Regions from separate parts of the Guptibacillus sedimenti genome, predicted to be linked through region 2. Evidence: predicted binding sites of a transcription regulator. Region 2 holds the regulator's gene; the other holds the start of a gene.
The links. The regulator NrdR, encoded in region 2, represses ribonucleotide reductase genes. The targets are predictions, from matches to a motif close to AACACNATATATNGTGTT.

Region 1: PQ578_RS07395 (vitamin B12-dependent ribonucleotide reductase) is a predicted target of NrdR. The motif match lies at 2,861-2,878, and genes of this name have one in related genera.

The regions. Positions count from the first base shown of each region.
Region 1 is NZ_JAQQWV010000001.1:1,484,021-1,499,443, reverse strand. Features, by position in the region: gene mntR (transcriptional regulator MntR) at 1-1, opposite strand, end outside; gene PQ578_RS07395 (vitamin B12-dependent ribonucleotide reductase) at 183-2,747, opposite strand; gene PQ578_RS07390 (lipoate--protein ligase family protein) at 3,162-3,992, opposite strand; gene PQ578_RS07385 (rhodanese-like domain-containing protein) at 4,259-4,630, shown strand; gene gcvPB (aminomethyl-transferring glycine dehydrogenase subunit GcvPB) at 4,695-6,152, opposite strand; gene gcvPA (aminomethyl-transferring glycine dehydrogenase subunit GcvPA) at 6,149-7,492, opposite strand; gene gcvT (glycine cleavage system aminomethyltransferase GcvT) at 7,519-8,619, opposite strand; glycine riboswitch at 8,832-8,920, opposite strand; gene PQ578_RS07365 (DEAD/DEAH box helicase) at 9,130-10,800, shown strand; gene PQ578_RS07360 (YqhG family protein) at 10,778-11,578, shown strand; gene PQ578_RS07355 (YqzE family protein) at 11,591-11,788, opposite strand; gene PQ578_RS07350 (shikimate kinase) at 11,846-12,343, opposite strand; gene comGG (competence type IV pilus minor pilin ComGG) at 12,346-12,765, opposite strand; gene comGF (competence type IV pilus minor pilin ComGF) at 12,725-13,138, opposite strand; gene PQ578_RS07335 (hypothetical protein) at 13,131-13,481, opposite strand; gene comGD (competence type IV pilus minor pilin ComGD) at 13,435-13,887, opposite strand; gene comGC (competence type IV pilus major pilin ComGC) at 13,887-14,216, opposite strand; gene comGB (competence type IV pilus assembly protein ComGB) at 14,231-15,259, opposite strand; gene comGA (competence type IV pilus ATPase ComGA) at 15,234-15,423, opposite strand, start outside.
Region 2 is NZ_JAQQWV010000001.1:1,164,006-1,179,428, reverse strand. Features, by position in the region: gene thrS (threonine--tRNA ligase) at 1-221, opposite strand, end outside; T-box leader at 264-479, opposite strand; gene PQ578_RS05710 (putative sporulation protein YtxC) at 536-1,372, opposite strand; gene dnaI (primosomal protein DnaI) at 1,471-2,403, opposite strand; gene PQ578_RS05700 (replication initiation and membrane attachment family protein) at 2,419-3,771, opposite strand; gene nrdR (transcriptional regulator NrdR) at 3,904-4,362, opposite strand; gene PQ578_RS05690 (cytosolic protein) at 4,437-4,826, opposite strand; gene speD (adenosylmethionine decarboxylase) at 4,979-5,368, opposite strand; gene PQ578_RS05680 (glyceraldehyde-3-phosphate dehydrogenase) at 5,720-6,748, opposite strand; gene coaE (dephospho-CoA kinase) at 6,922-7,521, opposite strand; gene ytaF (sporulation membrane protein YtaF) at 7,532-8,164, opposite strand; gene mutM (DNA-formamidopyrimidine glycosylase) at 8,230-9,060, opposite strand; gene polA (DNA polymerase I) at 9,081-11,708, opposite strand; gene pnpS (two-component system histidine kinase PnpS) at 11,977-13,395, opposite strand; gene PQ578_RS05650 (response regulator transcription factor) at 13,392-14,111, opposite strand; gene PQ578_RS05645 (MaoC family dehydratase) at 14,304-14,783, opposite strand; gene mdh (malate dehydrogenase) at 14,860-15,423, opposite strand, start outside.

The DNA of each region.
Region 1 (15,423 bases), 320 kb from region 2:
TTGGATTCCCTCCATCTTTTATTCCATTTAAGCCAGTTAATAAAAGCATACACCATAGTATGGGCGGATACAAGGAAAGGTTCCATATGCTTTTATTAAGAGGCAAACCTTTGTGAAGTAGCTAAAGGAGATCACAAAAAGATGAAGGATAAACGTTTCCGCTTATCCTTCGCTCCCTGATCCTAAAGTCCGCACTTCAGTTGTGCACTACAATTATCACATGTATTACATCCACCGATTTCTTTTACTTGCCCTTTCCGACAGACCGGACACGTATTTCCTACTTCAGACCCGATTGTTACATCAGTTGAACGAAGGTCAGTGATTGTATCAACAAGAACAACTTGTTTCTTTTCTTGCATCCCATCCTCAAATTCAAGCTGCTCAAATGAATTATCCTCAGCTTTAAGTGTTAGAACTTGAGAATCACGGCTACCGTCTACATAAACGGTGCCTCCCTTAGCACCACCATTGTAAAGACGTTCATAAACAGCTTCTACTTGCTTTACGGAATACCCTTTTGGCGCGTTTACCGTTTTAGAGATTGAACTATCTACCCAGCGCTGAATCACACATTGCGTATCAGCATGATCTTCAGGCGCAAGTTCCATTGCGGACACAAACCATTCTGGCAACTTCTCGGGATCTGCTTCTGGATTTCTCTCGTAGTATTCTGCAAGTATGTCTGCTTTCACTTCGATAAATTTACCGAGGCGACCACTGCGGAAATAAGAGAACGAGAAGTATGGCTCAAGACCGGTAGAAACGCCAACCATCGTCCCTGTACTACCCGTAGGCGCTACAGTTAGTAGATGTGAGTTACGAATACCATAATCCATAATGCTGTCTCGTAAGTCATTCGGCATTTGTTGCATATAGCCAGTGTTAACAAAAGCTTCACGTAACCGATTTGTTTCCTCTGCTGTTTCACCTTCAAGGAATGGGAAACTGCCTTTTTCCTTAGCTAAGTCAACTGAAGCACGATAAGCCGTTGTCGCGATCGTTTCAAATATTTGATCAGTTAACTTATTGCCTTCTTCTGAACCGTACACTGTTTCGCAATAGATCAATAAATCATGAAGCCCCATTACTCCTAGACCCACACGGCGCTCACCAAGAGCTTGTTTTTCATTTTCTTTTAAGAAATAAGGCGTTGCATCAATAACGTTATCTTGCATTCTTACGCCTACTTCAACAGTTTCTTTTAATTTTTCAAAATCAACTGTTTTCGTCTCTTTATTTGCCATTTCAGCAAGGTTTACAGCCGCAAGGTTACAAACTGAATAAGGCGCTAACGGTTGCTCTCCACAAGGATTCGTTGCTACCACTTTTTGGCCATAAGATGTAGCGTTTGTTTTTTCATTAGCATTATCAATAAAGAAGATTCCTGGTTCTGCCGAATATGTTGCACAAATATTGACAAGATCCCATAGCTCTTTTGCCTGAACTTTACGATACGTTCTTACAGGGAATCCTTGTTCTTTCCAATCACGAACATCACCTGATTCATGCCAGTTCTCATTGTAGAAACTCATTTGTTCTTTCGTATAGTTTTCTACATCAGGGAAGCGCAGCTCATACTCAGCATCATTTTCGACTGCATCCATGAAATCCTTCGTAAGACAAACAGAAATATTTGCTCCAGTTAAAAAGTCTGGATTATGAACGGAATACGTACCACCAGTCGCTAATTTATCCTGTGCGTCTTGCATCACTTTTTCTTCAAAACCACCAGTACCAGGGATACTACGATAATTTAGAATGCTTTGGTACATCGATCTCTCAGCATCAGAAAGAGGCGTGAATTTTAGTTTATCTTCTGCAAGCTTTTTAATTTGCTCGTCTTTTGTGTTTTCCACAAGAAAACGAAGGATACGTGGGTTTTGCATTTTTGAAATGATGAATTCAATAATATCAGGATGCCAATCTGCAAGCATGATCATCTGTGCACCGCGACGTGATCCGCCCTGCTCTACGAGATGTGTAAGCTTTGCAATATCATCAAGCCATGAAACGGACCCCGATGACTTTCCATTAACTCCTCTTGCAAGAGTGTTCCTCGGACGAAGCGTTGAGCCATTTGTTCCTACCCCGCCTCCGCGACTCATAATTTCCATTACCTGTTTGCGGTGCTCCGAAATGCCTTCTCTTGAATCTTGTGGAAACGGCATAACATAACAATTGAAATAAGTTACTTCCGTATCTGCACCTGCGCCATATAGTACTCGTCCTGCTGGGACAAAGTTCATTGATGAAAGTTCATTATAGAAACGATCTTCCCAATATTTCTTTTCACCATCCGTTTTCTCAACATCTGCCAAGCCCCGAGCGTTCCGTCGTGCAATTTGCTCATAGTAAACTTCAAGGGGCTTCTCAATAACGTCCAATGAACGTACAATTAAGCCAGTTTCTCTCTCTTCTTCAGTATCCAGTACACCGACATAGTCTTCATGCACAGCAACAGTCGCTTTCTTTGAAGCTAGATCAAGTTTTTCAATATATCCAAGACCTCTTGCTGGGAACTTTGGATCTTCCTTAATCGTTAAGACAACAAAATCACCTTTTTGTAACGTCTTTTTTTCAGTATCTTTAAAGGCATAGCGATCCAGCATAACAAGACGACTTACACCTTTGTGGGTAAGGTGCATATCTTCTGTAATAGGATGAACCTGCGCGAACATCTCAATATCTTTATTTAACTGTGCGATGTTAATGGACCTTCTTTTTTCATTGGTTTTTATTGTCATATAAACCCCTCCGTTTCGACATTTATACATATAAGAGCAACTCTAGATGTATGTAACTGTGATAAATCGTCTTGATTAATAGTAGCACATGTCCATCATGCAGACAATCATTTTAAACCATATATAGTGTTCAGAATTCTTTACCCAATACTACATATAGTAAAACGACGGATGTTCGTTTAATTTGTCAACTTTCAAATTAAGTGAAAATACGAGATTAAACTCGATAAATCAAGGTTGAATTACAAGAACAGAGAAAAAAGAGGAATTTTGTCTATTGCACATTTATCCACATTCTGTCTTTTGGTCTTAGCCTATCTTTAAATAAAGAATGCGTTTCGTTAATGCAACAAGAATAACTTTAGAACATTTGTTCCTCTATAGTCAATAGGAAAAAGCACCCATGGCAGGTGCTCATTTACTAAAGTTCCATTCGTTACTTGCATACTTGTCCATTGCCAAATCGTTCACGTAAGCTTCTTGTTCTTCTGATAGCTCAAATGGGACTAACTCAATGTTAAGGCCTTTTTGAAATCCTTCATAAAAGGCTTTAATCGCTTCTGAAATTGATACTGGTGTATCGCGAAGTGCATTAATAGCGACCGCTTTGTTTCTGAATCCTCTTTGCATCCGTTCACGAATACGATCATTTTTAAATTTAAAGCAATCAAACAATTTATCTTCATCAATATCTAGCAAAATAGATCCATGCTGGAGGATGACACCTTTTTGGCGCGTTTGAGCACTCCCAGCCACTTTCCGTCCTTCCACGACAAGTTCATAATACGAGGGAGAATCAAAGCATACACCAGACCTCGGAGCTCTAAGTTCCTCTTTTTCTTTCTCAGTTTCAGGAACAGAGAAGTAAGCATTTAAACCAAGTTGTTGAAAACCAATCAATAGGCCTTCAGAAATAACACGGTATGCTTCCCTTACCGTAGTTGGCATATCAGGATAATCTTCAGATACAATAACGCTGTATGTAACCTCTTTATCATGAAGAACGGCTCTTCCACCTGTAGGTCTTCTTACAAAGCCCAACCCATAGTTCTCTACGGCTTCCATATTTATATCTTTTTCAATACGTTGGAAGTAACCGATTGATAGGGTTGGAGGATTCCACCCGTAAAATCGAATGACGGGAGGTATGCTCCCTTCACTGTGCCATTTCAACAACGCTTCATCTAGTGCCATGTTATATGCTGGAGAACGTTCTCCCGAATCAATAAATGCCCATTGCTTCATTATCGGTACTCCTTTATCACAGTTAATTTCTAACACCTCTCCTATTCTAGCAGAGGTGAAAATGGATGACCAATGAACACTCTCTTATTTTATAAAAGAAAGGTCGATACGTGACGGACTTTATTTCTAACCAAAATAATATTTCGCATTTAATTCGGTAACCTTCAGGTGAATTTTTTATTTATTCTTTTTTTCTTTTGCGGAAAGGGGAAAAGACGTGTAAACTTAAGGTTGTCGATTTTACTTGAAAGGGTGTAACAAACTATATGGAATGGATTATCGCATTACTCGTCGCGATCATTGTGTATGTTGTCATTACTCGCTACATACAGAAAAGGAATTTGAAAACGTTAACGGAGGAAGAATTCCGAGCGGGCTATCGTAAAGCCCAACTGATTGATGTTCGTGAACCCAACGAATTTGATAACGGCCATATTCTTGGCGCAAGAAATATTCCTGTTAGTCAACTCAAAATGCGTATTAAAGAAATTCGCAAAGACCAGCCAGTCTATATGTATGATTACAACGGAATTATTATCGCTCGTGCTGCAAGCATCCTTAGAAAGCACGGGATCAAGGACCTTTATCAGTTAAAAGGCGGCTTCAAAAAATGGGGCGGAAAAGTAAAGAAGAAGTAAAAAGCAGCTGCGTGGCAGCTGCTTTTTTATTTCCGAAAAGTATTCAATTACGCTGATAGGCAGACTACGCTTTTTGGTATCGCAATATTGGTTTTCTAGCGGCGGTCGTTTCATCCAGTCGACCAATGACAGTTGTATGAGGAGCTTCCTGAACAATTTCAGGGTTATCTTCTGCTTCTTTAGCAATCTGAAGCAGTACATCACAGAATTCATCAAGCGTTTCTTTTGATTCAGTTTCTGTAGGTTCAATCATCATACACTCTTCGACATTGATAGGGAAATAAATCGTAGGTGGATGATACCCAAAATCAAGCAAACGCTTGGCCATATCTAACGTTCGCACGCCAAGTTTCTTTTGTTTCTTACCAGAAATAACGAATTCGTGCTTACAATGCTGTTCATACGGTAAAACAAAAGCATCTTGAAGACGTCTCATCATATAATTTGCGTTCAAAACTGCGTTTTCAGATACTTGCTTTAGTCCTTCTGGCCCCATCGTACGAATGTACGAATAAGCACGGACGTTAATACCAAAGTTTCCATAATAAGGTTTCACTCGTCCAATCGATTGAGGACGATCATAGTCAAAACGATACGCATCATTTTCTTTTACAAGAACTGGTTTCGGAAGATATGGAATTAAATCTGATTTAACGCCCACAGGTCCAGAACCAGGTCCTCCTCCACCGTGTGGTCCAGTAAAGGTTTTGTGTAAATTTAAATGCACTACATCAAAGCCCATATCCCCCGGGCGAGCTGCCCCCATAATGGCATTCATATTCGCACCATCATAATAGAGTTTTCCACCGGCATCATGAATAATTGTCGCCATCTCGGTAATTTGCTCTTCAAACAGACCAAGGGTATTGGGATTTGTAAGCATAAGAGCTGCGGTGTCATGATTTACAACACGCTTTAGATCTTCAAGATCAACAAGCCCTTTATCATTTGATTTAACGGTCACTGCCTCAAAACCAGCAACGGTGGCAGAGGCGGGATTTGTACCGTGGGCAGAGTCTGGGACAATGACTTTTGTACGATTGAAATCCCCATTTGCTTCATGATAGGCACGAATCATCATTAATCCTGTCCACTCGCCATGAGCACCTGCAGCAGGTTGTAGGGTCACTTCGTCCATACCTGTTACAGCGACAAGGTTTTCCTGCAGGTTGTACATCATTTCTAGCGCACCCTGAACCGTCTCCTCTTCTTGAAGCGGATGAACAAAAGCAAAACCAGGATACCTTGCCACATCTTCGTTAATTTTTGGATTATACTTCATCGTACATGATCCAAGCGGATAAAATCCAGAATCCACCCCATGATTACGTTTCGATAAGGCGGTATAGTGACGCATTAGCTGCAGCTCCGAAACTTCTGGTAGCTCCGGTTCAGTTTTGCGATTAAATTCCTCCGGTAACCATTCATCTAAATCAATGTCAGGAACATCAAGTTCAGGAAGACTGTATGAAATACGCTCCGGTTCACTTAGCTCAAATATTAACGCCTGGTCTTTACTCATTTCGCTCCCCCCACTTCTTCTACAAACATATCAATTTCCGCTTTTGTACGATTTTCTGTTACTGCGACAAGCATGTGATTGTTAAGTTCAGGATAATCGCGACCAAGATCATACCCACCGATGATTCCTTTGGTTAATAACTTGCGATTCAATTCCTTGATTGGGCCGTTAACCTTAATAACAAATTCATTGAAATAGACGCCATTAAACACAGTCTCTACACCAGCTTCTTCAAGACGCGTTTTTGCATAATGAGCTTTTTTTATATTTTGCTCTGCCATTTTGCGTACGCCTTTCTTTCCGAGCGCGCTCATAGCAACTGAGGAAGCTAGCGCATTTAGTGCCTGGTTTGAACATATATTGGACGTTGCTTTATCCCGACGAATATGCTGTTCTCTTGCTTGTAACGTAAGTACAAAACCACGCTGTCCATTCTCATCAGTTGTTTGTCCAATCAAACGTCCTGGAACTTTCCGCATTAGTTTTTTTGTCACTGCGAAATATCCACAGTGAGGCCCCCCAAATTGAGCTGGGATACCAAACGGCTGACAATCTCCCACAACAATATCCGCACCCAACTCACCAGGTGGCGTTAAGCGGCCAAGCGCCAGTGGGTTACTTGAAACGACGAACATTGCTTTTTGCTCATGTACAAGCTTTTCAATATCTGGCAATGGTTCAAGTTGCCCGAAAAAGTTCGGATACTGAACCATCACACAAGCAGTATTTTCGTCAATTTCTTGCTTCAACTTATCTAAGTCTGTAACTCCATTGCTCGAATCGACTTCTACAACGGATAAGCGTTGCCCTCTAGCATAAGTATCAATGACGGCACGCGCTTCTGGGTGAACCGTTTTAGATACGATGATTTTTTTCTTTTTTGTTTGTCCGGCACTTAGCAGACCCGCTTCAGCTAGAGCCGTAGGACCATCGTACATCGAGGAATTCGCTACTTCCATTCCTGTTAATTCACTAATCATCGTTTGAAACTCAAAAATAGCTTGCAATTCACCTTGAGAAATTTCAGGTTGGTACGGCGTGTAGGCCGTATAAAACTCAGATCGACGAATAACGTGATCTACGACAGAAGGAATGGCATGATCATAAACGCCAGCACCGAGGAAAGACGCATTTTCCAGAGTATTCGCATTTTGGGATGATAGCTTTGACATGTAACGAATCAATTCCGATTCAAAAAGCTGCTTTTCCACCTTTAGTTCGCCTTTAAAACGAATGGCTTCTGGAATATCCTCAAAAAGATCCTGAACAGAGTCCACCCCAATCGTTTCAAGCATTTCTTTCCTGTCCTGGTCAGTCGTTGGCAAATAGCGATGTTTCATATGTTCATTTCCTCCTCAGTATCCGTTTATTTCTGACGTTTATAGAATGGTGATGGAATAACTTTTGCTTGTACACGCTTATTGCGAATTTCCACATCTAGCTCAGTATCTATTTCTGTATACTCTTTCTTAATTAGCGCAAGACCTACGTTCTTTTTTAAAGTTGGCGATTGTGTACCTGTTGTCACTTCTCCAATAAGTTGTTCCCCTTTATAAACAGAGTAGTTCGTACGAGGAATACCCCTCCCAATCATTTGAATACCAACTAGTTTTCGATCCAGACCAGTTTCACGCTGACGAAGGAGAGCAGATTTACCAATAAAATCAGCCTCTTTACTAGTTTTAACAGCAAAACCGATTCCCGCTTCAAGCGGAGAGATATCCTTCGTTAGCTCCTGTCCGTAAAGAGCCAGCTTAGCTTCAAATCTAAGAGTATCTCGAGCTCCCAATCCACAAGGTAAGATATTTTCAGGTTCACCGGCAGCTAAAATCGCCTTCCAGAGAGCAGGGGCATCTTCTGAAGCGGTATATAGTTCAAATCCATCTTCACCTGTATAACCAGTTCGAGAAACTAACGTTTTAATTCCCGCAATCTTAAGATCAGCCTGAAACTTAAAGAAACCAATTGATGAAAGATCTGTATTTGTGAGACGTTGCAGAATGACCTCCGCTTTTGGACCTTGAATCGCTAGTTGAGCCATCTCATTCGAGATATTATTAAGGGATACACCTTCAATGATGTGCTCCTGAAGCCAGTCAAAATCCTTCACGGTATTCGCTGCGTTTACGACTAATAAGTAATGTTCCTCCGAGTGTTTGTAAACGAGAAGGTCGTCTACCGTACCACCATCCTCATAGCACATCGCAGTATACTGGGCTCCATTTACTTTCAGTTTGCTAACATCATTTGTCATCATCTTCTGAAGATAATCAAGAGCTTTTTCACCTTTGACGTCAATTTCTCCCATATGAGAAACATCAAATAATCCAGCTCTTGTTCTCACAGCTTCATGCTCTTCCTTAATACTAGAAAATTGAACAGGAAGTGCCCATCCACCAAAATCAATCGTTTTAGCACCCATTGACTTATACGTTTCAAATAACGGGGTTTTCAATAACTCGCTCATCTTGTTCCCTCCTATAACATCGAAATCAAAATCGTTTCATTTAACCCTAACCAACTATGCAAACCAAACCATGTCCAGCCATTAAAAAAAGGACAGAGAAAACCCGCTGTCAGTAGCGTGTTTTCTCTGTCCTTTTGACCTGAAAGTTTCTCCTCACATTAAAGCGTGAGGATTACATCTTTGGCGGCTTAAAGAAGCTCTCTCCAGAGGTGCGTCTAACAAGAGTCTTTTTGCCTGAGAGATTCACAACTTTGCTTGCTCCTTCGGCGCTGCATCTAGCAGTCTCTCCTCTTGCCTTCATTCGCTTATTTTCAGTTTTAAGGTATTGGATTGTACGGATTGATTCATACTATTAATGCTTTCGATTTCAATCCTACCACTACCATAGGAGCGTTGGCAACAATCTTTTTAATAATAAAAGTATTTTAACTAATATATTAAACACGAACAATATTATACATTAAACTTATTTCATTCGTAAATAACAGTTTTAAAGAAAGGGTTTTCATTTTGAGGACTGAATTACAATTCGATCAAGAGTGGACAAACAACTTTCTCAAACAAATTGAAGAGGATGGACCATGGGCTAATTGGGAGCTTTTTAAACTGGCTATCGAAGCTGAACAACATCGGGCTATCCCATCGTTTAAAGGATTACAAGCTCCTACTTACCTGCCTGACTTAACACCTCACCCTTATCAACTCGAAGCTGCACGGCGAGTCGTTGAGGAGATGAATGGAAAGGCAATTCTAGCAGATGAGGTTGGTCTCGGAAAGACAATCGAAGCTGGTCTTATAATTAAAGAATATATGATTCGTGGGTTAGTAAAAAAAGTTCTTATTCTTGTCCCAGCCTCGTTAGTGTCTCAATGGGCTATCGAGCTTAACACAAAGTTTTATATACCTGCTGTCGTTCAACGAAAAAGCTATGTTTGGGATCAGTGTGATGTTGTCGTATCCTCGATTGATACAGCAAAACGTGAGCCCCATCGGTCAATTGTTTATGAGCAACATTATGATATGGTCATCATCGATGAAGCGCATCGTTTAAAAAACAACCGAACAAAAAACTATGAATTTGTCCAACATTTGCCTAAGAAGTTCTGCCTTCTATTAACAGCTACTCCCGTTCAAAACCGTCTTGATGAAGTTTTCAACCTAGTATCATTACTAAAACCAGGTCATCTCGGCAGCTTTGAGAATTTCGAAAAGGATTACAAAGGAAAAGAAAAAAATGCTGAAGACGAAGAGAGACTTCGCACACTAATACAAAAAGTAATGGTAAGGAATCGTCGTGAGGATACTGGTATGGATTGGCCTGAACGAATTGTAAAAACGGTACCGATTACTTTCTCACCTGAAGAAGAAGATCTTTATCGTTCAGTTGAAGCATTAAAGAAGGAACCGATTTCAACCCGTAGTCAATTTTCGATTATTACCTTATTAAGAGAAATTTGCTCAAGTCGTGAAGCTGCCTATATGACGTTAAAAAAAATGCTTGAAAAAGATTCTCTTGATGAAGTCACACAAACCTTCATCCACTCCTTAATTAAAAAAATTGAAGGTGTACCAACAAATTCAAAAGCACAAAAAGCCCTTGAACTAATACAATCAATTGAAGGAAAAGTCATTATCTTCACGGAATATCGGGCGACACAGCTATATTTACAATGGTTTTTAAAGGAGCACGGTATTACTTCCGTTCCTTTTCGAGGTGGGTTTAAACGCGGAAAGAAAGATTGGATGAGAGAGTTATTTAAAAATCACGCTAAAGTTCTTATTGCCACAGAAGCTGGTGGCGAAGGGATCAACCTTCAATTTTGTCAGCACGTCATTAACTATGACCTTCCATGGAATCCTATGAGGATTGAGCAACGGATCGGCCGCATTCACCGACTTGGCCAAGAAGGCGATGTTCACATTTATAATTTTGCAACAAAACATACGGTTGAAGAACATATACTTACCCTGTTATACGAAAAGATCCAGCTGTTTGAAAGTGTCATAGGTCAACTAGATGAGATCTTAACTCGCCTCGGGATGCGTGATATTGAAAAACATATTTCTGACATTCTCCTTCATTCCGAAAGTGAAGGAGAAATAAAAATTAAGATGGATAATATTAAAGAACTAATCAATTATCAAAAGGAGGATTCAGATGCACCAAGAAAATATTCATAACTATTTGCGTTCGTATTTTCTCGCGAATGATTGTCGTATTCTACACGAAAAACCTGGCCTCCTCGATGTTCAACTAACCATTGAACTTGATAAAGAGTTAATGAACCGACCATTTTATTGGCATTACCTTGAAAAGACAGGCGGAACGCCACGACCGATGACGCTTACGTTAATTACAAATCAAACTATTGAAGAGAAAGGTGAGTTTGTTCATTTTGGAGCACCAAGACTGCATCAAATCTTTTCCTCCACCAAAAAACTCGCCTCTTCCATTCGTCTATATGAGGATGTACAAACGAATCAGCAACAGCAATATCCTCTTCATCCCTGGCTTTGTCTTAATATAAAAATTTCCTATCAATGTGATAGAAAAAAACACCGTCTTCTTTCACTCGGTCTTCACCTTGTTAGTGGAGCGGTAGTCGATGACTTTCACAATTTGTTACTAGAAAAGTCGCTTACCCCAAAAATTCCTGACTATGCTTTTACCGTAACACCTATCATAAAACCAGAAAGTGGATTAAAAAGACTCGAATCTGTTGTAGAAATGCTGCTCACAAAAGAAGACGTACAGTGGGCCGAAGAGGCAAGGATAAGGTGGGCCTCTGACCAGCACCTTCTTGATCAATTTTACGAGGGCAATACGAATGATCAACGATATGAAGTAGAAAAAGAGGCACTAAGGAAACAGTATGAGCCAATCATTACTGCAGAAATTATTAATGGAGGTATTTTTCACCTTGTTCCCGGTATCGAATCACAACCGTATCCCACTTAAAAAAGCTCGGACTCAACTGTCCGAGCTTTCACGCTTCTTTTTCTTCATGAACATCGATACCGACATTGGAATGATGCCAAACCATCGAAACAAAAAAGGCTGCTTTTTTGCTTTTCTTACAGCACGCTGCTGCTGTCTTTCTTCTTTTGGTTGATCGATATATGCGACAACTTGTTGTGTCATATATTTCACTAAATCATTCGATGACATCTTGATCACCCTTTTATCATTGTCTTCATTATTAAGGGTGTCCAAATACTTATTTTTTTATCCTATGCGTTGACATATTTCGGCGACAATGTCTTGTACCGAACGATTCGTCGTTTCAATTTCATAATCTGCTTCACGGTATAACGGCAGCCTTTCCGTGAATATAGTGTTAATCTTATTTTGCTTGTTATCTCCAGCAAGCAATGGCCTTGAAGTATCGCCTTCTAACCGCTTAACAATTTCTTCAGGCTCACAGTGTAAATAGATCATTATGCCATTCTGCTTCATAAAAGAGCGATTTTTTTCACTTAAGACGATCCCACCTCCTGTACTAATAATAATATTTTCAGTCGGGAGATCTTTGAGAGACGCTGTCTCATATGATCGAAACGCTTTCTCCCCCTCACTTTCAAAGATAACTGGAATTTCTCTTCCTTGCATTTTCCTTACATGCTTATCCGTATCCTCTGAAGGAAGAGCTAACGCTTTTGATAACTCTTCAGCAACAGTTGTTTTCCCTGATCCCATAAAACCTGTTAAGTAGATCGCTTTCATGTTTATCCCTCACTCCATTCTACGACTTCCTTCAATGTTTGATTGTATTGGAACAGCGCAAAAACCCTCGTTGCATTTTGAGTTGTTCCATTTAGCGTGATGTAAATAACTTCTGAAGGAGAAAACTGGATCGCGGCGTGAACCGTGCCTTCTTCATAAATAAATGTTTTCTCAGTAGTTTCGACATCGGTTTTTTGTATATATGAAATTGTATCTTTCATTCCTAACACTAGCAAGGAATGCTTTTTGAATTGTTCCTCTTCACGATCTAGAAATGCTCGTTCGTTCATTGTCACATGACATAAATGAAAAATGAACCCAAGAAGAAGTGTGCTAATTAGCATCATCATAGCAGTCATATAGCCTTGGTCATCCAGTTGCTTAAGACATTTGAAAACTAACTTGTTTCTCCGTGTTCCCATTATTTAGCTCCACCTCGATCATTACTCTCCTACCGGAGATTTGAACTGTAAAATCTCTAATGTCTTGTAAGACAATTTCATGACCGGTATTATTGACGCGGCGACGTATGGAAGATCCATACCGTTCATACTTAACGATCGCTCCATCTTTTTTCGTTAGTTCAATACTTCCCTTACTAAGTATAATTTGAGTGGCTTCTCGAACTTCTTTAGAAAACAAGTGAAAAAACAAGCGTGCTTCTTCTTGCTGAAAATCTGCTCCTGAATTTTGGATGGCCGCGCTCATAAGTAAAGGAAGCGTCCATATAATAGCCAGTAATATGGTCAAGGTTAGCATTAGTTCAAGTAACGTAATCCCATTTTCACTACTCATGAGGCAAGCTTCTACATATCAATAATTCATCCTTTTTCTCCTCATTGTAAGAAATGCACAACCCATTCGGTGTTTCAGTTAAGTAAAATTCAGTGCCTTCCACGATTTCTTGCTTGGGAGGTACTACATTGTTTAATACAAAGTCATTCCAATATTGATCGAGCAAATGTATCGCTTCCTTTCTCGTTTGAATGCTCATTCGCTCTTCATAAAGTTGTACATAAATTGGCAATGCACCGGAAGATAAAAGAGTAAGTATAGAAAGGGCTACCAAACCATCAAGTAGCGAGTAACCATTACAATTTTTTAATATAGAAGCGACCTGCTCCCACCTGTACAACAAGCTTATACTCCTCCTTACCCGCCTTCATATAAAGGGTACCTGCCTTTTGAACATTTCCATTACCGCCATAAACAATTTGATACCCCATTGTTCCTTCATCGATTGTGATGTGATCTGGAATCTCGTTTGTTCTCACTACCGTCGATGCATTACCTTGGATACTATAAATACCTTTACTTGGCGAAATCAAAAACCGATAAGAAGAACCATTTACATAAGCGAGTTCTTGAGTATACCTAAGATCCGATTGAATCTCTTCTAGGAAATGTTTTGTTACAGAAGCATTTTGCGTAGGCGTAATGTGGAGAAAAACCAGGGTTAAGAGAATCGACAATAGAGAAAGTACGATCATCATCTCAATTAAGGTATAGCCAAAAGAATTTATTACGAAATGAAACCTTTTCATTACTCGGCTAAAATCACTTTTCCATCGGTGATCGTTAATGCCTCTCCTCCGGGACAAGTGGTTTCATCCATATCGAGATAGCCATCTGTAACAAGATCAGCGATTGTAGTTGGAAATTCTTTTTTATTCGCTTTGTATGCTGCTACCTGTGTTTGAGCGACTTTTATCGTTGCTTCACAACTTTTTTCTTCAACGACTTCGTTATTTTTCGTTAAACCAGGGACAGCAATTAAAAGAAGAACGGAAATAATCATAATAACGATCATCATTTCAATGAGCGTAAATCCTTTTTCTTGTTTAAATAAGCTTATCCATTTTCTTAATTTCATTCATAACTTCCCCCTTAAATGTTTTGCAAATAATAAAACATCGGCATAAGAATAGACATAAACATCAACATGACGACAAGACCAACACCAACAAAACTAACAGGCTGCAAAATCATAAACCCCTTCTTGACAAGCTCTTCAAATCGTTCGCCAACCACCTCCCCATACAGAATAAGCTCCCTGCCGAGATTACCACTTACTTGTCCATGCATTAAAATTTCTTTGAACTCAGGTACATATAAACTAGCGTGATCAAATAAAGCTTCTAACTTTTCCCCGCGCATCAACGACAGTGAAACCCGATTAGCTTCCTCTTGAAAAAAAACAAAATGCGATTGCTTTGTTAACAGCGAAAAAGCCTCGGCAATGGAAAGACCGCTTTGAAGTAATAAACCTAAGTGAAGGGAGGTATGATGAGTGAGGTAGAGAGGGATAAAGAGGTGTACGAATGGTACTTTACTATAAATAATCATTTTCTGTACTGCAGAACTAGGTTTGTTTTTCACTAACGTAGAAAGATAAATTGCAATGGAAAGTACAATAACACCTACAACAATAGCTGGCATAAACCGAACAAGCTCCATAAAAAACTTCGAAATAAATGGGAGAGGAACATCGAGCGTTTGGTACAACGTATTAAATTGAGGCAATAAGTACTTTCCTACCACAAATAACATAATGGCCGTCATCCAAAATAGAAAGATTGGATAAGCAAGCGTACTGCGTAGACGTTTTTGCCATTCACTTCTCGTTTTCATTAACTGTCCAGATGCAGATATGCCTGTCGCAAAATCACGCTGTTCAGACATATACAAGTAAGATAATATATCTCCTGGGAAGTGAAAATCAGCTAAAACATCATGAAAAGAGTCGCCACCTTTTAACCTCACAATAATCATTTCAATGTTGGCTCGAATATGATCATTTTGATATAAAGCATAAACCTCCAGACATTTTGAGAGCGAATACCCCTCTTCAAGCATCTTCCCTACCCGACAAAGAAAGTCTGCTTTTCGATTAAGCTTCCATTTGGATCGTCTCACGGTTAAATAATCCCAACTCCTTCTCTACGGTTTCTTTTTGAATATAGCCTAAGGCATAGGCTCTAAGAATGTAATCTTTAATTGTGGATTGACCTGGTATGGTTAAAAGCTCTGGAAAATCGAGGGCTTTCTGAAGGTGGAGACCTGCGAGGATTTCAACAACA
Region 2 (15,423 bases):
AGAACTTCAAGTCCGTCTTCACTTTCTTGTGTTACGATTTCAATCGATGCATCTTCTTCAATTTCACGACGCAAATCGAAAAGAACGCCATTCACCTTTCCTGCAAGAGCTTTTTTCTTTAAGCCCGGACTAATTGAGCTTGCAATCTCTTCAGTTGTTGTTCCTTTATTAAATTCTTTCACAGAACCATCTGGGAACGTAATCTTTACCATTTCAGCCATGCTTCTTCACTCCTTTTTGCATATAAAAAAACACTCATCCCAAAAAGGGACGAGTGTTTTATCTCGTGGTTCCACCCTGCTTCCCATATAGAGAAAATCCTATACGGCTCAGATTGCTGTAACGTAGCAGAAACGCTACCCTATTTCCAGGGTAGAGTTCAAAGGTGGTAAGAATGCTTGTCTCGCTAGGAAGTTCACACCAATCCTTCCCTCTCTTAAAGCAGACAGAACATCTCATGTCCTTATCGTAACAATAACGTATATGCGTGTATGTAGGTATTATAAGTAGTGTACTTATGAAAATCAAGCTTATTTTAATGATTGCCAGAAAAAAAGTTTTTAACCCGTGACAACGGAAAAAAACATAGTCGTTCTTCAAAAACATTACGAATGGTTTGAGCCAACCCTTCTTCCGTGTCTTCTGTATATAAATAAATTTCTTTAGGAGCAAGAATCAGAAGCGGCAAAAGTATTTCAGAATCTATTTCTTCCAAAGAAAGTCCATTTGGAATGTTATCAAGTGTTTCATGAATCCCATTAAGCTTATGACCACTTAGATCATATAATCGGTAGCTACCATCAAAAACAAGCACAACTTTTTCTTGGAGAGCCTCTCTTGATTTAAGAAGAAGCCTTAATGCTTCAATAAAATTCTGATATTCTTGCTCAAGTTTATACTCGTCAATCGCTTCGCCAATTAGCTCAGTTAACAGAGCTCGATAAGGACCGGTTCGAAACCGTAAATAAGAGTCAAATAAGATCGTTCCGCCCTGTTCAATACAAGAAAACGTTGATCGATGCAATAAATCAACCCGCTTTGTGTAGCGATCAGAGCGAGGGAGTTCTTCTTTGTCTCCCTCTCCAATACTTTTTGCAATTGCTGTAATTTCGCCAATTTCATCTTTATCTTGATAGTAATATTTTGTTGTTAATATTTGTTTCATCCATCGCTTCTCATAGATGGTGCTAACACAGCGGACGATGCATTTGGAGATGTGATAACACAACTTTGCATTATATGGTTCCACTTGTACAGAGAGCGTTAATTCCTCTTCATTAACGGAGACTTTTTGTTGAACGTTCCTATCCTTTATCAAATATTCATAAACAAATTGAAAATCTTCTTTTTGATCAAATGTTATTGAAACCAATATATCCCCCCCCCTGTCCACCTTCTTACTAAAATCTATATGGCTCCAGATTGGAAATGATGTATAGAACAATAAAAAAGCCTTCCCTAAGGAAGACTTTAGACTCGTCTATTTTTCCCCTGTAAAAAGACTGGGGTGGTAAAATGCTTTATTCTTTCCATGATTCGCTTCGCTTTTGTTTCTTCAATTCCACTTTTATGAGAGTAAGCGAGATGCTCCTCTAACAAGGAATAATCTAGATTAGAAGAATAAAGGGTTGGTAATCCTTCTGTCATGCGATATTGGAGCAGAGCACCAAGTATGTCATCCCGTACCCAACTCGAAATATTTTCAGCCCCAATATCATCAAGGATTAATAAAGGAGTCTCTTTTAAGTAATTTAGCTTTTCATCAATCGATTGATCTTGTATGGCACTCTTCATTTGTCGAAAGAAATCAGGCGTATAAATAAACTGCGAACGAACGCCTTTTTCCTTCGCTAACTGATTTGCAATTGCCCCTAGAATAAATGTTTTGCCAACACCAAAACCACCATGAATATAGAGCCCTTTCTTCGTTTCACCCGGAACAAAGTCCTCGACGTATTGAATAGCTGTACCAATCGCTTCAATTCGCACAGGATCTTCATCATCCAAATCCGCAAATGTCGCTTCAAGAATTTCTTTTGGAATATAGTAGCTCTGAATCATTTCATTACGCTTCTTATTCTTATCTTCTTCAATCCTTGTTGGACAGCGATTATAACGAATATCGATGACTGAACGATTAAGAAATAACTCCGGCTCGTACCCTTGCATCATATTAATACAGTTGGAGAGCCCCGGGCACCCCTCACACCGTTTAGACTGAGTCGTAAATTCATACAATCTTGCAAGACTTCGATCAATCATTTTTTCATCGACTTCATCTTGTTCCTCAATAAATGCTTGAATATCTTCATCTGCCATGATCGCTTTTTTCATTTCTTGATATTGCTGTTGGAACTTCTTGTTACCCGGCATTTTATTAAACGATTCTTGGATGGACTCCATACATTTCACCCCGCTTTATTTTTTGTATTTGCTTAGCATTTTTTTGAGCTGATCTTGTTTTTCTGAGCGCTCTTCATGAGACATATCGGGTTCTTTTTGATCCGATATCCATTCAGGAACTTTGTCTTTTCGAGCTGTAGAACTTCCCTTTCCTCGAGATGCTGGATTCGCCTTTTTCTTGGGCTGCTGTAGTTCTTTTATGGCAAGATCCATGGCTTCTCTCACTGTCTTTACCCTGGCTCTTGCCCAGTGACTCGCAAATTTTTCTACGTAGTTTTTCGAGAGTTTTTTATCTTGTGTTTCAATAATAAAATCAAGAAGAACGTTCATTACACCAGGAGTTAGCTTCTGTTCATCCATAATACGCTCGACAAGCTTCATATCTGCTTCTGATGGCTTACCACCTTCTGCCGCACGTTGGAGAATATCATAAGGTGTCATTTGCTCATAACGCTGAGCGGCCTTCTCCTCTTCCGTTACAGGCTCTTTTGTATGGAATTCTTGCAATGCAGCAGGCTGTCTCCTATATTGAAGAGCAGGTACCTTTCCTCGATTTTCAAGAGCAAACCAGCTGCTTACTTCTTTTCGGAGAAGATCATCTGATAGCTCATCATGATGAATGGCCGCCTGTTCCACGATTCGCCCCATTTCATAAGGCTCAATCTTATAGACAAAAGCAAGTCGCTCAATTGTTTTCTTAACCGAATCAGTAAACATTTTCTCTGTTACAATCATATCAGAAATGTGCTGTTTCATCACATCAAAGTCAAATTCAGATGAAGTGAAAACAAGACCCTTATTATCATTTCGACTTGCGATCTCTCGAACATCATCTTCTTCCTCATAACTTGCCGTCATCTCAGAAGGATGCAGGGAATCGTATACTTCGTTAAACGAAGCAGTCATATCTTTATATTCTGACAAATCTGGCTTTTCATCAGAGAAATACTTCTTTAAATCCTGGTATCGATTACGCCCTAATCGATTGAACAAATAAATATTTAAAACACCGTCATTAAAAAAACGATCAGGTGTTAGCGGTGGCTGAAGCTCGTAAGTAAAGTGTCTCGGATCTTCTCCGTTTTTGAGGAAAGTTTTTAATAAGCCGATCCCCTCTAGCTTTCGTCGCTCTTCAAGTAGTTTTTTTGTATCCCATCTCATCATCAGTAATAAATGATGATGAGTCATTTTTGTAACAAGACTGTCCTGTTGCTCATGGGCGCTCCACATCGTCATATAGAGACTGTAGGCCCCTGCACCAATTAGAGGCTGGTACAACAGGGTAAGGACATTCCTATCATACTCATGCAATAACCCGAACGCCTCAATTTGAAGCGTATCAACAGGAAGAAGTTCTTTCCAATGCATATGCTTCACCTTTATATTCCTTCATAGATTTTTCTAACTAACTGATAGCCTGAGACATAGCAAGGTCTTGACTCATCATGGCATTTGTCTTATTAACGTACAAAAAAAGAGCTTACACTAAGCTCCTTTTCCTTACTCTGCTCTGTTAATTAATTCTTTAAGCTCACGAATAAAAACATTGATATCTTTAAACTGACGATAAACGGAAGCAAATCGAACGTAAGCCACTTCGTCAACTTTTGCCAGTTGATCCATCACAAGCTCACCGACAGTATCACTACTGATCTCGGAAGCTCCCTGATTACGAAGGTCCCGTTCTATTTCATTTACGATGGTTTCAAGTTTTTCGAGCGGCACGGGTCTTTTCTCGCAGGCTTTAATTAAACCTCTGAGAATTTTTTCCCGGCTAAACTCTTCCCTAGCTCCATCTTTTTTCACGACAATAAGCGGTATTTCTTCAACTGTTTCAAACGTTGTAAATCGATAGGTACACGATTCACATTCGCGGCGCCTGCGTATCGATCGGCCTTCATGAACCGGTCTGGAGTCAAGCACTCTTGTACCATTATGATTGCAGTTGGGACAGCGCATTAGATCATCTCCACTAAACGAACAAGATTTCTATCTCTTATTTTAGCATAAAATGTGCGACGACACACATCCTACTATATTTGCTCTGAAATGCCTGTTCCAATCAACGTTAGCTTTTTCTTCAAATCTGAATAAATCGTTTCAATTACCTTTTTACTAAAACCAAAATCTACAGGTAGTGGTGTTTCTGTCGAAACGGAAAAATCTACCGCTGTTTTATAACCGCGCACGGTCACGACCGTTACTACAATTAACGCTTTTTTAGGAGCTTTCACTTGAAATACAAACTCTCCACGTTCGGGTGAATTGGTCACGATTTCACCTTTGTAGTGTTTTTGAAGAATCGCTTTCGCTTCTGTAAAAGCCTGTTCCTTTGTCGCTTTAAAATAATGCGTTTTCAATGTAGGATTTTGATGCCTTTCCCCTGTTTCAGAACGATTGCTAAAAAACTCTTTTATTCCCACCCCTAGTCCTCCTCTATTTTTTTTAAGAATAGCAATAAATGACTGATAAATCAATGAGGTCGCGCTGAATCGCCAATCATCACAAGCTAATAAATTTCTTAGCTAAACTAAAAAAGGGCCCCCAGGGTGCCCTTTTAATCGAAGTATTATTATTATGAAGTAAACGCTGACTGTTCTTCTCTAACTTTAGGTTTTACAGGTCCCATGCCTCGTGGAAGTTCGATGTTCTCACGCGTATCCGCTCCAAGTGCATCCGCAATGTAGTTTGCAGCTACGTTTGGATCAAGATCACCACAAGTATACACATCAATACTTGCATAACCATGCTCCGGGAAACTGTGAATTGTTAAATGTGATTCAGAAATAATCACAACACCACTTACACCCTGAGGTGCAAATTTATGAAATGCTACTTCTCGAACCTCTGCACCAGACTTAAGAGCAGCTTCAACAAACGTTTCTTCGATAAATTTCATGTTGTTTAATTTTTCAGTGTCACAGCCCCATAGTTCAGCAATGACGTGACGTCCCATTGTATCCATAGCAAAATTCCCCCTTTATTTTTACTCATGCCTAAAGCATGCGGTATTGAAAATCCACCACGGGGGAAAGTTAGTCCGATGAGGTCCTAACCCTTTAAGTAGTTTTCAATGCCAAATTGCTATAAAAGAAGTTCACGAAAAATAGTATAAGGCTTTTAAAATAGATTTGCAAGAATAAATTAAATGCAAACCTTTCTTCTCTCCACTCACTTTTACAAAGCGAGTAGAGCGGCAATAATAAAAATATATCCAAAATGGACGAGAAATATCCTGTATCTTGAAGTTATTTTCGCGCTTTAGTTAACCTCAAAAAAAAGAAGCAGGATTGCTCCTACTTCTTTCCTTTTCAATCTATACGCTCACTTTCAATTTCTCAGGAATTCGTTCACCTACGTACTTTGCCATATCCACGACTCGACAAGAATATCCCCACTCATTGTCATACCAGGCAAGTACCTTTACTTTTTTATTTTCAACGACCATTGTCGATAGTCCATCTACTATAGAAGAATGAGCATTACCATTGTAGTCAATTGATACTAATGGTTCATCAGAGTAAGCAAGAATACCTCTTAGGGGCCCTTCAGAAGCAGCTTTTAAAGCATCATTAACTTCATCAATGGTCACTTCTTTCTTAAGATCAACCACAAGGTCGACTAATGACACATTTGGTGTCGGTACGCGAAGCGACATTCCGTTAAGTTTCCCTTCTAAATGAGGCAATACTTTTGAAATCGCTTTAGCTGCACCTGTCGACGTTGGAATAATTGATTGGCCACAGGCACGTGCTCTTCTTAAATCTTTATGCGGATTATCGATGTTTTTCTGATCATTCGTATATGCATGAACTGTTGTCATCATACCCGAAACAATTCCAAAGGACTTATCAAGCACTTGAACAACCGGAGCCAGACAATTGGTTGTACAAGATGCATTTGATAAAACATGATGTTTCTGATCATTGTATTCGCTTTCATTAATGCCCATCACAATTGTAAGATCTTCATTCTTACCAGGTGCTGTAATGATTACTTTCGTAGCTCCTGCATCAATATGATAACCGGCTTCTTCTCTCGTACGAAACTTGCCAGTAGCTTCAATTACAATGTCGATTCCCATCTCTTTCCATGGAAGAGTTTTTGGATCACGATTATTTAAAACAACCACTTTTTTATTGTTAATCTTTATCCCATTCTCAATTGGTGTAACCTCTCCATCAAATGTACCGTGAATGCTATCATATTTAATTAAATGGCTGAGCGTTTCAGGCGGATAGCTAGCGTTAATTGCTACAACTTCCAAACTATCTTCCATTATTGCCTTTCTAAATACCATTCGCCCAATTCTTCCAAAGCCATTAATTGCTACTCTTGATTTCATTCAGCGTTCCTCCCGCCACATATGTGTTATACTTATTTCCCCTATCACAAAATTAGTATAACATATAATATGCAAATGAAAAGATTAATTTACACTATTTTTGTAGAACGTCTTTCTCTAAGCGCATGACGATTAAAAAACAAAAAACACGTCGTTTTCAGACGTGTTTTTGTTTATATTATTCCCCATTTTTTTAGAATGTTGTTAAGTTGTTCTTCCGTTTCTTCACGTGTTCCCGTGTTATCAATCACATCATCAGCCAGTTCTTTCTTTTCTTCAATAGGCATTTGCGATTGGATACGATCGAAAGCCTCTTCTTCCGTACTCCCATCCCTTTCAACTAATCTCGATAGCTGGGTTTTTGCATCGACATACACGAGAAGGGTTTGATCAACCATATGAGTTAGCTGACTTTCAAATAAAAGCGGAATATCGAAAACAATATGCACGCTTCCCTGTTCTTTTAGAGCTGCTGCTTGATCAAGCATTCCTTTCCGAATTGCAGGATGAAGAATACGATTTAATACTTTACGTTTTTCCTCATCTTTAAAAATGACAGCTCCTAACTTCTTCCGATCAAGCCCGCCATCTTCTGCTTTCATGTCATCTCCAAATAATCGAAAGATGTCTTGAAGTGCTGGCTCACCAGGTTCAACTACTTTTCTTGCCATTACGTCTGCATCAATGATTGGTAGGTCATAGCGGCGAATCATCTCTGCTACAGTACTTTTTCCACTAGCGATTCCACCGGTAAGTCCAATATCCATCGTCACCCTCCTTTCACTACATTCTAAGGAATCCTAAGATAATGAGTAGGCATCCCGGTAAGAGTGATAGTTTATCCATCCATTTAATGTTTGAAGTAAGGTTTCCGAACTTTAATCCTAAGAGCAAAAACAGCGAACTCATACAAGCAATCAAAAGTGACGTTTCAATAGGAGGAAAACCAACCATTGACGCACCTATGCCTGCTCCAAATGCATCAAGAGACAATGCGGCACCGAGCATAATTGCTTCAATACCTGTAATTGTACCAGAATCATCAAAGTCTGCCGTTGTCGGTTTTCTCAAAATGCTGATAACCACCCCGAGCGAGCGTATTTCATAATGAAGAAGAATTCGCTCAGAAACCGTTTTTTCAACCTCTTTGTTGTTACGAATCATTTGATACAATACCCATCCACCTAGCGCAATAAGAATGCCGCCACCAATTCGCTGAGCTACTATATCTGAAATCCATAACTGTAAAAGTGAGCCAAAACCCATTGCGATTAACATGGAGATCGCCGAACAAATCGAAATGATAAGAATCGACTTAAAAGGAATTTTCATCCTTCTGAGGCCATACGTTAAGCCAACTCCAAATCCATCTACGCTTACGGCAAATGCTAAGAAAAAAAGAGAAACCCAGTACATAGGCGAGCTCCTTCCATACTAAAATCTTAAATAGTATATGAAAGGAGCCCATCCAACGCTACGACTTACTCATTCACCTGACATAGCGGACAAAACGTTGTTCCTCTTCCTCCAACAACTATTTTCTCGAGCTCAGTTTGACAGTTTTTACATCCCTCACCGACGCGTCCATAGACAAAGAGATTATCCTGATAAGTGCCTACTTTCCCCTGACTGTTTACATAAGAACGGATTGTACTACCGCCTTTATTCACAGCATCAGATAACGTATGAACGATCTGTTCTCTAAGTGTTTCAATTTCTCTATTTGTAAGCGTCGACGCGATTCGCTCAGGGTGTATTCTAGCTTTAAACAGCGCTTCATCGACATAAATATTCCCAAGTCCAACAACGAGGGTTTGATCTAACAACACTGTTTTTACTTTTCGAGACGTTTTTTGAAATCCTTTTTGTAATACTTCAGAGGTAAATTGGTCTGAAAAAGGTTCATGGCCCAGCTGCACAAGTGGTAACTCATTTTCCTCTAATCCAATAGGAAAAAGATGCATCGTACCAAACTTCCGCACGTCATGATAACGAAGCTCCGTTCCATCTTCGAACGTAAAAAACACATGCGTATGATGATCAAATTGTTCATCGATAGCAGATAACTTATATTTCCCTTCCATACGAAGGTGAGAGACGATTACATCGTCTTCAAGAATCAGTTTTAAAAACTTCCCTCTTCTTTCAACACCTGTAAAAGTCTGACCAATCACTTTCATTTTGAAGGCTTCAACATCATCTGGTTTCTTAATAATTTTAGGCCACTTTACAACAACATTTGTGACCTTCTTCCCTACAACCAAATCTTCTAGTGTTCGTTTAACCGTTTCTACTTCTGGTAATTCAGGCATATTTCCCTCTCCTTTGATGCCTACTTCGCATCATACCAGGTGGAGCCATACTCATAATCAACTTTCAGTGGAACGTCAAGTTTGATTGCAGATTCCATTACTTCAGGTACGATACGTTTTAACGTTTCAATCTCATCTTGTGGTGCCTCAAAAATCAATTCATCATGTACTTGAAGCAACATACGTGTTTCTAACTTTTCTTCTTTTAAGCGTGTCTCCATTTGAACCATGGCGAGCTTAATAATATCCGCAGCCGTTCCCTGTATTGGTGTGTTCATTGCTGTTCGTTCAGCGAAGCCACGCTGATTGAAATTCCGTGAATTAATTTCAGGTAGATACCTTCTTCTCTGTAACAACGTTGAGACATATCCATCTTCTTTGGCTTTTGTGACAACGTCTTCCATATAGTTTTTTACGCCTGGAAAGCTTTCTAAATAGCGGTCAATAAATTCTCCCGCTTCTTTTCTCGAAACGTCGATACTTTGTGACAAGCCATAATCACTAATGCCATAAACAATTCCAAAGTTAACAGCTTTCGCATGTCTGCGCATATTCGACGTAACATCTTCTTTGTCTACATTAAAAACGTTCATCGCTGTTTTTGTATGAATGTCTTCATCTTGCTGGAAAGCCTCAATCAAATTCTTATCTTGCGCGATATGTGCGAGAACGCGTAGCTCAATTTGAGAATAATCCGCCGCAAACATGACCCAATCTTTTCGAGATGGAATAAACGCTTTTCTGATTTTGCGACCTTCCTCAAGACGAATTGGTATATTTTGTAAATTAGGATCAGTCGAACTGAGTCTTCCAGTCTGTGTTAAAGCTTGATTAAACCTTGTGTGTATTTTACCTGTATCTGAATAAATAACTTTTAACAAACCTTCAATATACGTCGAATTTAATTTACCGAGCTGACGATAAAGGAGGATCTCCGGAATTACCTCGTGTTTACTTTCAAGCTTTTCGAGCACATCTGCAGACGTTGAATAACCAGTTTTTGTTTTCTTAATAACCGGAAGCTCCAACTTCTCAAATAAAACTTCACCAAGCTGTTTAGGCGAGTTAATATTAAATTCAGTGCCCGCAAGTTCAAAAACCTTTGCTTCAATCTTACTCAATTTTTCATTTAACTCTTCGCCCATCTTTTCTAGGAAATTGGTATCAACGGAAACACCTTTTGTTTCCATTTCACCTAGCACAAGCGTCAGGGGCATTTCTAGGTCATGGAACAGCTCATACTGCTCATTGTTTTTTAACTGTTCTTCAAGCTTGTCTTTTAATTGATATACCGCATAGGCTTTTCGAACAAGGTGATCCGCAAACTCTTCAACTTCTGGAAGCTTGCGTTTCGCTCCTTTTCCATAAACGGACTCATCAGAAGAGACAATAGAAAAGCCTTCTCGTCTTGAAATAGCCGATAGATCATGCGTCGATTCCGATGGATTTAAGAGATAGGAAGCGATCACTAAGTCAAACGTAATCCCTTCTAATGAAATGCCCTTCCAACCTAAAGCCACAACGGCTCTTTTCGCATCAAAAACCCATTTCTTCTGAGTACGATCTTCTAGAAAATTTCGAAACAATTGAGACTGCAGAGCTAAATCTGATGGGATAAAATAATTCCCGTTTTCATTTACAAGGGAAATCCCTTGTATGTCGGCATTATGGTAATTTTCATCCATCACTTCCACAATCATGGCAGAAGGACTAGCGAGATGCTTGGCTTCTATCTCATTGATCGTCTCAAAATCTAAATCATCGATTTTCTCGTCTTCTACTTCTGTCCCCCCGATTCGATTAAGTAGAGACTTAAATCCAAGTTCACTAAACAGTGTAGCGACTGCTTCATGATCATAACCGCTGTAGCCTAGATCAGTTATCCCTAGTTCAAGTGGCGTTTCTTTAAAAATCGTTACAAGCTCTTTGCTCATCATGGCCTGCTCTTGATTTTCTTCCAATTTTTCTTTTAGCTTTTTACCAGAAACATCGTCAAGTGATTCAAAAACGGCATCCACCGTGCCAAATTGTTTTAATAATTTAAGAGCCGTTTTCTCTCCAACACCAGGCACACCAGGAATATTGTCCGAGTTATCACCCATAAGCGCCTTCATATCAATGATTTGATCTGGGCTAAGGCCATATTTTTCACGAAGAAAGGCTGGGTCATATGTATCAATGTCAGTTATTCCTTTTTTCGTTAAGGCTACATGAACGTTATCTGAAACAAGTTGGAGAAGATCTTTGTCTCCGGAATAAATTTTCACTTCCCAATCTTCTTTACTCGCAAGATCCGATACGGTTCCGATGATATCATCTGCTTCATAATTCTTAATTTCATATCGCTTAATTTGAAATGCGTCCAGCACTTCACGTATAACAGGGAACTGTTCGCTTAATTCTGAAGGGGTTTTCTGTCGCCCACCTTTATACTCTGTATACGTTTTATGGCGGAACGTTGTTTTACCGGCATCAAACGCAACGAGCATATGTGTTGGCGATTCATTTTCTATAATTTTCAGCAACATCGTTGTAAATCCTAGTACGGCATTTGTATAGACACCTTTATCATTATTTAACAACGGCAATGCAAAAAACGCACGATAGGCAATGCTATTTCCATCAATTAAAACTAACTTATTCTTCAATAGAAGTCCTCCATTTCATTCATTACGCAATTTATCGATCACTGTACATCCCAAAAGACGCCTGCTCCATATATTTTACCACGATGGTAAAAAGAATGAAAAACAAGCGTCCAACTGATTAATTCTGTTTTGCTAATGAAAGACAAAAAAAGAGAGACGAGAAAATCTCGTCTCTAAAATGTGCTCTCGTCATGATGAAGGGGTCAATTGTTACTTTACAGAAATCATTTAAAGAACATATAAACAGACTGTAAAGAAATCGTAAAGATTAATATTGTCTCTTTTTATTTAACGTGATGACAAAAGTTGTCCCTTCACCAGGTTGACTGTTAACTGCGATGTGACCCTGATGAGCTTCGACGAGGTGTTTCACTATAGCAAGTCCAAGACCAGTCCCACCAGAATTTCTACTTCTTGCACGATCTACTCTGTAAAAGCGTTCAAAGATTCGAGGAAGCTCTTCTTGTCGTATTCCAATACCATTATCCGAGATCGTAAACTGAACATCATCTTTTTTCTCGTTAACGAAAATCGTAACGCTTCCTTCTTCTGGAGTGTACGTAATACTATTGGCAATTAAATTAAGAAACACCTGTTTTAAACGGTTTGCATCTCCTTTAATTTGAAGATCCCCATTATAGCTAATTTCAACTTCAATGCTTTTCTTATCTGCTTTACTTTTTGTCATTAAGAGACAATCATCAATCACTTCTCTTAAATCTACATCCTGCCAATTCAGCGCAAAATGCTTTTGTTCCATCTTTGAGAGGTCGAGAAGATCCTGAATGAGGCTCTGAAGACGATCACTTTCATTTAAAATTATTGTAAGAAAACGAGTGCGGAAGGCTTTATTTTCCATAGCTCCATCAAGTAATGTCTCTGCAAAGCCTTTCAATGAAGTGACAGGCGTCTTTAACTCATGAGATACGTTTGCTACAAAATCTTTTCGCATTTGTTCGAGCTTTTTTAACTCTGTAATATCGTGGAAAACAAGAACAACACCTTTTAGCTTTTCATCATGGTTAAGGATCGGGGCACCTGAGACGTCAAAGTGACGCATTTCGATTCCAACTTGCAACTCAACTTGCTTCCGAACAGTTTGCTCAACAAGTAGCGTCTCTTCCACTAATCGAGTGATTTCCCTATACGGAAGTGCTTCATAATAGAGCAAATCTAAGTATTCTTCAGTTTTGATATGAAACGTTTCTTTATAAAAGCGATTAACAAGGTTAATATGACCTTTTGAATCAATCAGAATTAAGCCACTATCCATATTTTCAATTAATGTCATCAACCGGTTTTGCTGAATTTCATAAGAATTTGTCATGTTTTGTAAATTACGAGCGAGAATGTTTAAGGCGTGACTAAGTTGCCCCGTCTCATCTAGCTTATATTCATAAGTTCGTGCTTTAAAATTCCCAGAAGCAAGCTCATTGGCAACATTCAATGCACCCTCTAAAGGTTTTGTTAACTGATTTGAGATGCGGAGACTAAGGTAAACAATAATGAAAAAAGCCCCTGTAAATGAAAGAATTAAGATTAGCCACATATTTGACAAGGCCTCTTCACTAGCATTATCGAATAGAATTCCTTCAAATAAATTACCTATGAAAACAACTAAGATTGAAAAGACAAGAAAAAGAATAACGAATTGAGCATTCAGAAAACGTGAGCGGAACCGCTTCATTTAACAGAAGGCTCCTCTAACTTATACCCAAGCCCTCTAATTGTTTTAATGTATTCTGGTTTACGCGTATTTTGTTCAATTTTCTCTCTCAAATGACTAACGTGTACATCTACAATCCGGGTATCCCCAACAAAATCATAATTCCAAACCGCACTCAAAAGCTGCTCTCTCGTTAGAACTCGACCTTTATGACGTACGAGATACACTAATAATTCAAATTCTTTAGGAGTAACCTCCATTATTTCCCCCTGGAAAAATGATTCGTAATTATTTGGATAAACCTCTAGTTCACCTACCTGGATTTTCTCTGATTCTTCCATCTGGTTAGCTACTTTCGATTCTTCAAGCTGTTTTACCCGCCTAAGAATTGCCTTAACACGCGCAACGACTTCTCTAGGACTAAACGGCTTTGTCATATAATCATCAGCACCCAGTTCGAGACCAAGTACTTTATCAAATTCATCATCTTTGGCAGTCAGCATTAAAACAGGCGTATGAATGTGGCGTTGTCTCAATTCTTTACACACCTCTAACCCATCCATTTCAGGAAGCATAAGATCAAGAATTATGCAATTTGGCTTCTCAGCCTCAACTACTTTCAATGCTTCTGCACCATCTTCAGCCGTCACAACATCATAACCAGCTTGTTCCAGATTAAATTGAAGCAATGTTAAAATCGACATTTCGTCGTCTACAACTAGTATCTTTTGAGCCATCGTAAAATCCCCCTAACGAATTTCCCCATTCATCAATGCCGATGCCAGGCTTTTCTTTTATTTTAGCCTGAATACCCTCATCATACTATTATTTTCATAAAGGCAAAAGAAAAACTTGACTTTTTTAGCAGTATGAAGCGCTTTTATCAAAAACAAATGTAAAATGCATAAAAAAAGAGCCTTATTCAGGCTCTAAAAATTCTCGAAAGATGTTGACTTTGTTAATGGTTTTGCAGGATATGGGGGGCAGACAGTAAACAAACCGTCTAAGATAGCTTCTCCTGATTCATTCATGCCCTTAACGTTAATTTCAACTTCATGTTCTTTTGTAAAGACATTCATAACTTCAAACTGAAAATGAAGTGTCTCATAATGATGGACGGGATTCTCGAAAATGACTTCCTGCTTTTTAATACTACTTCCAGGCCCAGGCAAATACTTAGATATAGCACCTGTTACGATAGCAAGAAGCATAATTTGCGGGACAATCGGTTTTTTGAAAGGTGTCATCGAAGCATAATCATGCTGAATGAAAAGAGGATTATTGTCATTTGACAGCCCGAGATATAAAAGAAGGTCCCGATCCTCTATTTTTTCTGTCACCTCAAGCTTTTCACCTACTGACATTTCATCGATCATTCGTCCAAGTTTACGTTTTTTTCCTAGTAACATCGCTACTCCCCCTTTTGAAAGCGTTTTCTTTTTTTGTTTTAAAAAGAGATCCGGTTCTCACACCGGATCTACGTTGTTACCCTAATACCGTCATTACTTTACGAACGGAATCAGCTGATTTATCTAGCTCTTTCTTCTCTTCATTTGTTAAATCAAGTTCAATGATTTCTTCAATACCGCCACCGCCAAGAATTGTCGGTACACCGAGGTAAAGCCCGTCATAACCATACTCGCCTTCGAGATAGGCGATTGTTGGAAGAACACGACGCTGATCTTTAAGGATCGCCTCTACCATCTCAACAAGTGATGCAGCAGGAGCATAGTATGCACTACCATTTCCTAGAAGACTTACAATTTCGCCGCCACCTTTGCGCGTTCGTTCTACAATTTCAGCAAGGCGTTCTTCAGAAATAAGGCTCTGAAGTGGAATACCACCAGCAAACGAATAGCGAACAAGTGGAACCATATCATCACCATGCCCACCGAGGACGAACCCTGTAATATCTTTAACGGAAAGGTTCAACTCTTCAGCAATAAATGAACGGAATCGGGCAGAATCTAGAATTCCCGACTGGCCAATGACGCGATTTTTAGGAAGCCCAGACTCCTTAAACACCGTATAAGTCATGGCATCAACAGG